Regions from separate parts of the Shewanella sp. 10B genome, predicted to be linked through region 1. Evidence: predicted binding sites of a transcription regulator. Region 1 holds the regulator's gene; the other holds the start of a gene.
The links. Region 1 encodes LexA, which represses DNA repair genes until DNA is damaged. Its sites were predicted from a motif close to TACTGTATNNNNATACAGTA; they were not measured.
Positions count from the first base shown of each region.

Region 2: the regulator LexA is predicted to act here: its motif matches at 2,858-2,877, upstream of recA (recombinase RecA).

Region 1 covers NZ_JAMDJO010000004.1:91,697-96,579, reverse strand. Annotated here, with positions in the region: gene coxB (cytochrome c oxidase subunit II) at 1-636, opposite strand, end outside; gene M0415_RS15555 (cell division inhibitor SulA) at 1,043-1,555, opposite strand; gene lexA (transcriptional repressor LexA) at 1,552-2,172, opposite strand; gene plsB (glycerol-3-phosphate 1-O-acyltransferase PlsB) at 2,334-4,757, shown strand; gene mtr (tryptophan permease) at 4,757-4,883, shown strand, end outside.
Region 2 covers NZ_JAMDJO010000002.1:147,401-152,283, forward strand. Annotated here, with positions in the region: gene alaS (alanine--tRNA ligase) at 1-915, opposite strand, end outside; gene M0415_RS08150 (regulatory protein RecX) at 1,191-1,658, opposite strand; gene recA (recombinase RecA) at 1,676-2,749, opposite strand; gene mutS (DNA mismatch repair protein MutS) at 3,132-4,883, shown strand, end outside.

The sequences.
Region 1 (4,883 bases):
GATACGGGTCCACGCCTCGTTGATAAAACCTGGGTTAGCGTCTTTTTTAACGGCAAAGGCGGGCATCCACCATGAGTGGATAACATCCTCTGAGGTCATCAAGAAACGGATTTTGCGATTGATGGGTAATACTAGGGGTTTGTCGACCTCGAGTAAGTAGTGCTCCCCCTTGGCTTCACTACCTTCGATTTGAGGTCTTGGTGTTGCGAGAATGCTGTAAAAATCAATATCTTGATCGAAGTAGCTATAGTGCCATTTCCATTGAGAGCCTGTGACTTTTACCGTGAGATCGGCATTGCTGGGATCTTCCATGGCAATCAAAGTTTTCGTGGCGGGAATCGCCATTAAGATCAGAATGACAAAAGGAATAATCGTCCACGCGATTTCGACTTTTGTACTCTCATGGAAGTGAGACGCGACCGCACCCTTGGATTTTCTGTGGTTGATCATGGCATAAATCATCACGCCAAAAACCACTAAGCCTATCGCGCAGCAGATATACAGAATCGTCATGTGTAAGTGATAAACCTTGCCACTGATTTCTGTTACGCCGGGGGTCATGTTGAACCGCATGTCCGCTGCGGCCAACGGTGGGGCGAATAGCACCACGAGTAAACAATACAACCATTGCTTCACAAGACTTCTCCTCTGCCAATTGCGAATAGCAACTACAAAGAAGAGCAACACAGTAAGTCTCAACTCTATGCAAACTCTTCAGTTCCCAAAAAAGCTTCTCTGACTTCAACGTGCGTTGGCGGCTTACTTTTGATTAAGTATTGTTACTGCTGGTATTAGCCACACTGGCACATACTGCTGAATAAACCCATTATTCTCGATTTTTGTGGGCAAGAGATATTCGATAAATCGTCGATATTTTTTGCCTAAACGGGCGATATATTATGCTCGTCTGAATCAAACATACTTGCTGTTTAAAAATTGATCAAGATCACTTCTTTTTCTAATTGTCTGAAAAATTGCCAAAAAAAAGCCCCACATTCACAGGTGAGGCGGCTTTCAAGGCTAAATACGCAGTGCAAAAATTTTAATGAACAGAGCTAAAAAAACTACCTTGGGCAAAGTGAGCGGGCTGCTTGAGTGTCGCGTCCGCAGTCGAGTGATTTACAACACCTTCGAGCACTATTCCCATGGCGCGGGCGCTCTTGGCCACAATTTGCAAACGACGATTGTCACGGGCATCGAGTGAGTGGATCCAAGTAATTACTGCGCTTGAAGTGCCACTGGTTAAGGCTTTTTCCATAGCCCACAGGGTTTCGACTTCATCTTTAGCATGGACTAAGAGGACGCGATCCATACGCACGCCAGCGGTGGCCAGTAACTGCTTGTAGCCAATACTCGGTGGGTTGATGAGCACGACCCAGCGACCTTGTTGGCTCAGTTGTGCTAACTGCTTGCTAAGCTGTATCAGTTCCTGGCGCCCTTGGCTCTGGGTGGGCATAGTGATGATAGGCGTATGCTGCCAGTCAGTATCGGTTTCGCGTACCGCATCGAGCCATAAACCGGGGTGACGCGGGGCATTACCTAATAGTTTGTTCATAGCCAATCTCCATTGCGGATCACCCCTACGGCGAGCCCTTCTATTGTTAGACTTTGGAAACTTAAATCGACTTTAATTGGGGAGTAATCTTCATTCTCTGCATGTAGATAAACTAGATTCCCTTTCTTTTCAAAGCGTTTAACTGTTACATCATCGTCAACGCGAGCAACAACTACTTGGCCATTGCGCGCTTGCTGTACTTTATGAACGGCGAGCAGATCCCCCTCGAGGATACCGATGTTCTTCATACTGTCGCCTCTGACACGCAGTAAGAAATCGGCGGCTGGGTGGAACATGCTAGGGTCGACTTGGTAGTACTGTTCGACATGCTCTTGGGCGAGGATAGGTTCGCCCGCAGCCACTTGGCCAATCAGTGGTAAGCCTGATTCGCTGTTATCTTCTTCCTCAACTGGGAGGCGGATCCCGCGGGAAGTGCCTGGCATGATCTCGATGCAGCCTTTTTTCGCCAATGCCTTAAGGTGTTCCTCGGCGGCATTTGCACTTTTAAAACCCAAACGGGTGGCGATTTCGGCCCGGGTGGGTGGCATGCCAGTCTCGGCAATATTACGTTTAATCAGCTCTAAAATTTCAGCTTGGCGTGGCGTCAACGGTCTCATGTTCTTTCCTGTTTTTCTATACAGTTACTGTTAGTATATACAGTATTATTCGTAGTGCAAGTATTAACCACTTTTTAACGCGATTGGAGAGTATTAGCGAATGTTCCCTAGAATCTGGTATTCTATGGGGCTAATGAACGTACTTACATTGCATAAGAATAATGCCTAAACAAGACTCTCTTTGGTTGAAATCATTACGCTGGATCCAAAAACACTTAGTGCACACTATTGTTGTGCCGCAGGATCCCTTTGCCGATCTGAATCTGGACGCGTCCAGACCGCTTGCTTATGTAATGAAAACAGAATCCCTGAGTGATATTGCTGCGTTAAGCGAGATCACCACTAAGCTGGGTTTGCCAAGCCCCTACGAGCCGCTCGTGGTAAATGGCGTTGTCGCGCCCCGCGTCGTTTGCCTCGAAGGCCGTAAGCCTTTGTTTGGCGAGCGTGCCAGTAATGAACCATTCCTCGAATGTTTTATGCGTTTGTTGGCTGTCCATAAGGAAAAGCCTGAGTTAGATATTCAGCTGGTGCCTGTGAGTCTGTATTGGGGCCGAACTCCGGGTAAAGAAGACGACACCATGAAGGCGGCTGTGCTTGAGCGCGAGAATCCAACGTGGTTACGTAAGTGCTTGATGATCTTATTTTTGGGTCGTCATAACTTTGTGCAGTTTTCTAATGCGGTATCGCTGCGTTACATGGCCGACGAACACGGCACCGATATGGGGATTGCCCATAAACTGGCGCGGGTGGCTAGAGTACATTTCCGCCGCCAACGCAAAGTGATGACAGGGCCTGTGCTGCCTAATCGTCAGGCGATGTTCCACTCCCTGTTGAAATCCGAATCCTTACGCAAGGCGATTCAGGAAGAAGCGGCGAGTAAGAAGATTTCCGAAACCCAAGCTCGTGAAACAGCAATTGAATATCTTGATGAAATTGCAGCGAATTATTCCGATAGCCTAGTGCGTATTGCCGAGCGTTTCTTAACTTGGTTATGGAACAAGCTCTACAGCGGTATCAATATCAAAGGTGCCGAGCAAATCCGCCAGCTGCACCATGATGGTCACGAGATTGTGTATGTACCTTGCCATCGCAGCCATATGGATTACCTACTGTTATCTTACATTCTGTATTACCAAGGCATGGTGCCACCGCATATTGCGGCGGGGATTAACCTAAACTTCTGGCCAGCTGGGCCGTTGTTCCGCCGTGGCGGGGCTTTCTTTATTCGCCGTAGTTTTAACGGTAATAAACTTTATACGGCCGTGTTCCGTGAATACCTCGATCAGTTGTTCGCTAAGGGATATTCGGTTGAGTATTTCTCTGAGGGTGGCCGTTCTCGCACCGGTCGTCTATTGGCGCCGAAAACGGGCATGATCGCCATGACGATCAACAGTGTGCTGCGTGGTATCGAACGCCCAGTCACCTTAGTGCCTGTGTATTTAGGCTACGATCACGTGATGGAAGTGGCGACTTATCACAAAGAGCTGAGTGGTAAGAAAAAACAGAAAGAATCTGTATGGCAAGTCTTTGGTGCTATTCGTAAATTAGGTAATTTTGGCCAAGGTTATGTCAACTTTGGCGAGCCGATTACACTGCAAAACTTCTTGAATGAAACGGCGCCAAACTGGCGCACTGAAGTGGCCGACGATCCCGAACAAAAACCGACTTGGTTAACCCCTGCGGTGAACGTGTTAGCGAATCGTGTGATGACCCGCATTAACGATGCTGCTGCCGCCAGTTCAATTACCTTAACCAGCTTAGTGCTGCTGGCGTCGGAGCAAAATGCCCTAGAGCGTTGCTTGCTCGAGCGTCAGTTAGATTTGTACTTAACTCTGCTTAAGCGTGTGCCTTACACTTCGTTTACGTCGGTGGCCGAAGGTGATGGCAAGCACTTGGTGCAACAAGGATTAGAGCTGAATAAGTTCTCCATCCACGCCGATCCTCTGGGTGAGATTGTATCTATTGACGCGAATCAAGCGATTTCAATGACTTATTATCGTAACAATATCATCCACTTGTTTATCATTCCGTCGTTGATTGCCAGCTGTTTAACCAACAATAAGCAGATTTCAAGAGCCCATATCCTAGGGATTGTGAGTGACTTCTATCCGCTTCTGAAGGCGGAGTTATTCATGGGTATCAAGGACCTCCCAAGTTATGTGAATCAAGTGCTGGATCTGTTTATTGAGCAGGGTCTAGTGCAGGAAAGCGATACGCTGTCGGTGGTGACCGAGCACACTAGCCAAATGTTGTTGCTGGCCGGAAGCGTTAGCGAGACTTTGCAACGCTATGCGATTATTTTCAATCTGCTGGCCCACAGACCTAAGATGGAGCGTTCGGAGCTGGAGTCTGAAAGCCATCTGCTTGCCCAACGTTTAGGGGCGCTGCATGGAATTACTGCACCAGAATTCTACGACAAGAAACTCTATAACACCTTGAGTGTTAAGCTTAAAGAGTTGGGTTATTTCTCCGAGAAGGAAGATAAATCCGACGTTGAGCGTATTCGCGATCAAGCTAATAGCTTACTTCGAGCCTCAGTGAGACAAACCATAGTAGCGAGCGTGACTGCGGAGCATATCGTTTAATGGCTAACCATATGAATGCGGTGAAGAATAAGCCGGTGGGCAAGTCTTTGCTCGGTGGTGCCATGATTATTGCCGGCACCACAGTCGGGGCGGGGATGTTTTCTTTGCCCGTTGTGGGCGCTGGCA
Region 2 (4,883 bases), on a different contig from region 1:
GCCACGACCTTCGTTTGATGGCATCACACCATCGGCAACTAAGAAGGCGCATGAACGGATATGGTCGGCAATAACGCGCAGCGACTTGTTAGATAAGTCAGTCACACCGATGATTTCGGCCGCTTTGGCAATCAAGGCGCGGAAAATATCGATTTCGTAGTTTGAATGCACACCTTGCATAATCGCAGCGATACGCTCAATCCCCATACCGGTATCGACTGAAGGTTTTGGCAACGGCAACATCTCGCCAGAGGCTTGGCGATTGTATTGCATGAATACGATGTTCCAGATTTCAATGAAACGGTCGCCATCTTCTTCTGGGCTTCCAGGACGTCCGCCCCAGATATGATCGCCGTGATCGTAGAAAATTTCGGTACATGGACCACAAGGACCCGTATCACCCATTTGCCAGAAGTTATCTGAAGCGTATGGCGCGCCCTTGTTATCACCGATGCGAATGATGTTTTCAGCGGCAACACCAATCTTTTTATTCCAAATTTCAAAGGCTTCATCGTCTGTTTGGTAAACAGTCACACATAGACGTTCCTTTGGTAATTTCAATACTTCGGTCAGGAAGGTCCAACCAAAGTGAATCGCATCTTCTTTGAAGTAATCACCAAAGCTGAAGTTACCCAGCATTTCGAAGAAAGTATGGTGACGCGCGGTGTAACCAACGTTATCTAAATCGTTGTGTTTACCACCCGCACGGACGCAGCGTTGGGCAGTGGTCGCACGTGTATAGCTACGTTTGTCCATGCCAAGAAACACGTCCTTGAACTGGTTCATACCGGCGTTGGTGAATAAAAGCGTTGGATCGTTGCCTGGTACAAGAGAACTACTGTCCACAACTTGGTGACCATTGCTGCGGAAAAATTCGAGGAAAGCACTTCTAAGCGCTGCTGTCGTTTGATACATGAAATCGTCCTGAATTGGGTAAGCATGACCAGCTACACCATAAGGTAGCCGTATTTCTATTTGCCCAGCATTATAAGCAGACTGAGGAAAGACGACCAGCCTTGAATAGCGATATAGGCTTAGGAATCTCATATTTTCGGTGAGTTTGCCGCTAAGACATGGCTTATCACAAAAGCCAAGCGCTAAAGAGGAGTCGATGAGCCGAATCAGCACGGCGGCCGAACGTAAAGGACAATGACCAGACAAGCCAAGGGCGGCGAGTTTATGCCATGACGTTAGTCATCATTATCTGCCAAAGGGTCGTAATCTAAGGCGTAGGAGACTTGTTCGTAATTAAAGCCTTGGCTCAGTAAAAACCGTACCCGTTTGGCTTTTTCTTTCGCCACTAACTCCCGGGATTGCGAGCCTTTAACCTCGGTGACTTTAGGGGTTACATATTTTTTGATGGCTTTGACTTTGGCTAGCTCAAACCAATCATGCTCATTGGCTGATAATGCAGCTTCGATACAATCCTTTGAAAGCCCTTTTTGAGCAATGGCTTGGCGAATACGGATAGGCCCATGACCACGGGCAATATGGCTGCGAACAAGAAGCTCGGCATAGCGCTTATCATTGATAAAACCCGACGCTTCACAATCATCGAGCACGGGATCGATATCAACGACCTCAAAGCCTTTTTCGAGCAGTTTGGAGCGGATTTCTTGGCGGGAATAGTCGCGGCGCGCTAACAGCGCGACCGCGATTTGACGGGCTGACTGGCTCAGAATACTTCGCCTGTTTCGAAATCAACATTGCCTTCGCTGTTTTCATCATCAGATGAAGATGAAGACATAGCACTTGGGTTACTCAGCAGTAACTCACGCAGAGTTTTATCGATTTCAGCGGCAATTGCTGGGTTTTCAGTCAGATATTTACCGGCATTTGCACGGCCTTGACCAATCTTGTCACCCTTGTAGCTGTACCATGCACCGGCTTTTTCAATCAGTTTATGGGCAACACCTAAATCGACTAACTCACCGGTACGGTTGATACCTTGACCGTAAAGAATTTGGAACTCAGCTTGTTTAAACGGTGCGGCAACCTTGTTTTTAACCACTTTAACGCGCGTCTCGTTACCCACCACTTCATCGCCTTCTTTGATAGCACCAGTACGGCGAATATCGAGACGAACAGAAGCGTAGAACTTCAGCGCGTTACCACCCGTTGTGGTTTCTGGGTTACCAAACATCACACCAATCTTCATACGAATTTGGTTGATGAAGATTAACAGTGTATTCGATTGCTTGAGGTTACCCGCGAGCTTACGCATCGCTTGGCTCATCATACGCGCCGCTAGGCCCATGTGTGAGTCACCAATTTCACCTTCAATTTCCGCTTTGGGTGTTAATGCCGCAACCGAGTCAACGATGATCACATCTACCGCGCCAGAACGGGTCAACGCATCACAGATCTCAAGGGCTTGTTCACCGGTATCGGGTTGTGAACACAATAAGTTATCAATATCTACGCCTAACTTTTTAGCATAGATAGGGTCTAGCGCATGCTCGGCGTCGATAAAGGCACAGGTTTTACCTTCGCGCTGAGCGGCGGCAATCACTTCTAATGTCAGCGTCGTTTTACCTGATGATTCGGGACCATAAATCTCAACGATACGTCCCATTGGTAAACCGCCAGCCCCTAAGGCGACGTCAAGGGAAAGTGAACCAGTAGAAATAGTCTCAACATCCATAGAGCGGTCTTCGCCCAGCTTCATGATGGAGCCTTTACCAAATTGCTTTTCAATTTGGCTCAATACCGCAGCAAGTGCTTTCTCTTTGTTTGGATCGACCTTCATTCCTGTTCCCTCATCAAGACAGTATCAGTACTGTCAAAAGTGATATTCAATTTAATAAAGCGGGTAATACAAAAAGCGAGGCTCTTTGTCATAATCTGCTGACTAGTATACTGTACAATCATACAGTATCAAGACCTGTGAATGATTTATTTTTCAGTCAGAAAATTTTCCCGTTGAGACAAGCTTTTACCGACTCATGCTGCAGATTTGTCAGGATATCAGTGAATATCCATGGTTTAAGGGTCAATTTTCAGAAAATTATTGCTAAGATTGGCGTCAATTTATTTTAGACAGTAATAGTGCACATCCACTGATTTTTTATCCCATTACTGTACGACTTATTTCCCCGCTTTGGGCCGGCATAACGGACGAAAACGATTTAATGAATCCTATAGATACCGATGATTTAGAAAAACATACCCCCATGATGCGTCAATATTTGACCATGAAAGCCGAGCATCACGACATGCTGCTGTTTTATCGTATGGGTGACTTCTATGAACTCTTCTATGATGACGCAAAACGAGCCTCTGAATTATTAGGCATTTCCCTTACAGCCCGTGGCAAAAGTGGTGGCGATCCGATCCCGATGGCGGGAATTCCTTATCATGCAGTCGAAGGCTATCTGGCCAAGTTGGTTCAAATTGGTCAATCGGTCGCGATCTGTGAGCAGATTGGCGACCCCGCCACCTCAAAAGGCCCAGTTGAGCGAAAAGTGGTGCGCATCGTCACCCCAGGTACCTTGACCGATGAAGCACTGCTGCAGGAGAGGCAAGACAATCTGTTAGCCGCGGTTTACCAAGGTAAAGTTGGTTTTGGCTACGCGACCCTCGATGTGTCTTCTGGCCGCTTCGTGATTGCCGAATTAGAGACGAAGGAGTCCCTCGAAGCCGAGCTGCAACGTACTAATCCGGTCGAAATTCTCTATAGCGAAGATTTTGGCGCGATGGAGTTATTGCATCATTTTAAAGGCAAGCGTCGCCGCCCCGAGTGGGAGTTTGATTACGATACAAGTATCAAACTGCTGCTGGCTCAATTTGGCACTAAGGATTTGCACGGCTTTGGGATTACCGATGCAAGGCTGTCGCTGCAAGCGGCTGGCTGCTTAATGCAATATGTGAAAGACACCCAGCGCACCGCCCTGCCCCATATCAATGCCATTACCCGTTTCAATCAAACCGATACGATTGTCTTGGATGCGGCGACGCGCCGTAACCTCGAGCTGACACAAAATTTGAGTGGTGGTCGAGATAACACCCTAGCAGCAGTACTCGACAATACCGCGACCGCCATGGGTAGCCGGATGTTGCAACGCTGGATCCATCAGCCGCTAAGAGACCATGCACAGATTTTTGCTCGCCAAACGGCCGTGAATGAATTACTCGAGACTGCGGCCCATGAATCATTACATGAGCAACTTAAAGCCCTAGGCGATATCGAACGTATCATGGCAAGGCTGGCACTGCGTACCGCTCGTCCAAGGGATTTTGCCCGCCTACGCCAAGCATTAAACCTATTGCCTCGGTTGCAACAGTCACTCGCGCAGCTAAGTGCGCCACATACGGTGAAACTAGGCCAACTCTTAGGTGAATTTCCCGAAGAGCAACAACTGCTTGAGCGCGCCATTGTCGATAACCCGCCCATGCTTATCCGTGATGGCGGCGTGATCCGCGAAGGCTACAATGCCGAGTTAGATGAATGGCGAGGCTTAAGTGAAGGAGCCACAGATTATCTGGTTCAGCTCGAGGCGCGGGAAAAAGAGCGTACCGGCATTGCCACGTTGAAGGTTGGCTACAACCGAGTGCATGGCTACTACATCGAAGTCAGCCGCCTGCAATCACAGCAAGTGCCATTAAATTATCAGCGTCGTCAAACCCTTAAGAATATGGAACGTTACATCACGCCTGAACTTAAGGAATACGAAGAAAAAGTGCTGTCGAGCCAAGGTAAGGCGCTTGCCCTTGAAAAACAACTTTGGGACGAATTATTTGATTTAATCCTCCCCAAGTTGCATGAGCTACAAGCCTTCGCCAGAGCCGCAGCCGAACTCGATGTGCTGAGTAACTTCGCCGAACGTGCCGAAACCTTAGGCTATACCTGCCCAGAACTGAGCAGCGAAATCGGGGTAAAAATC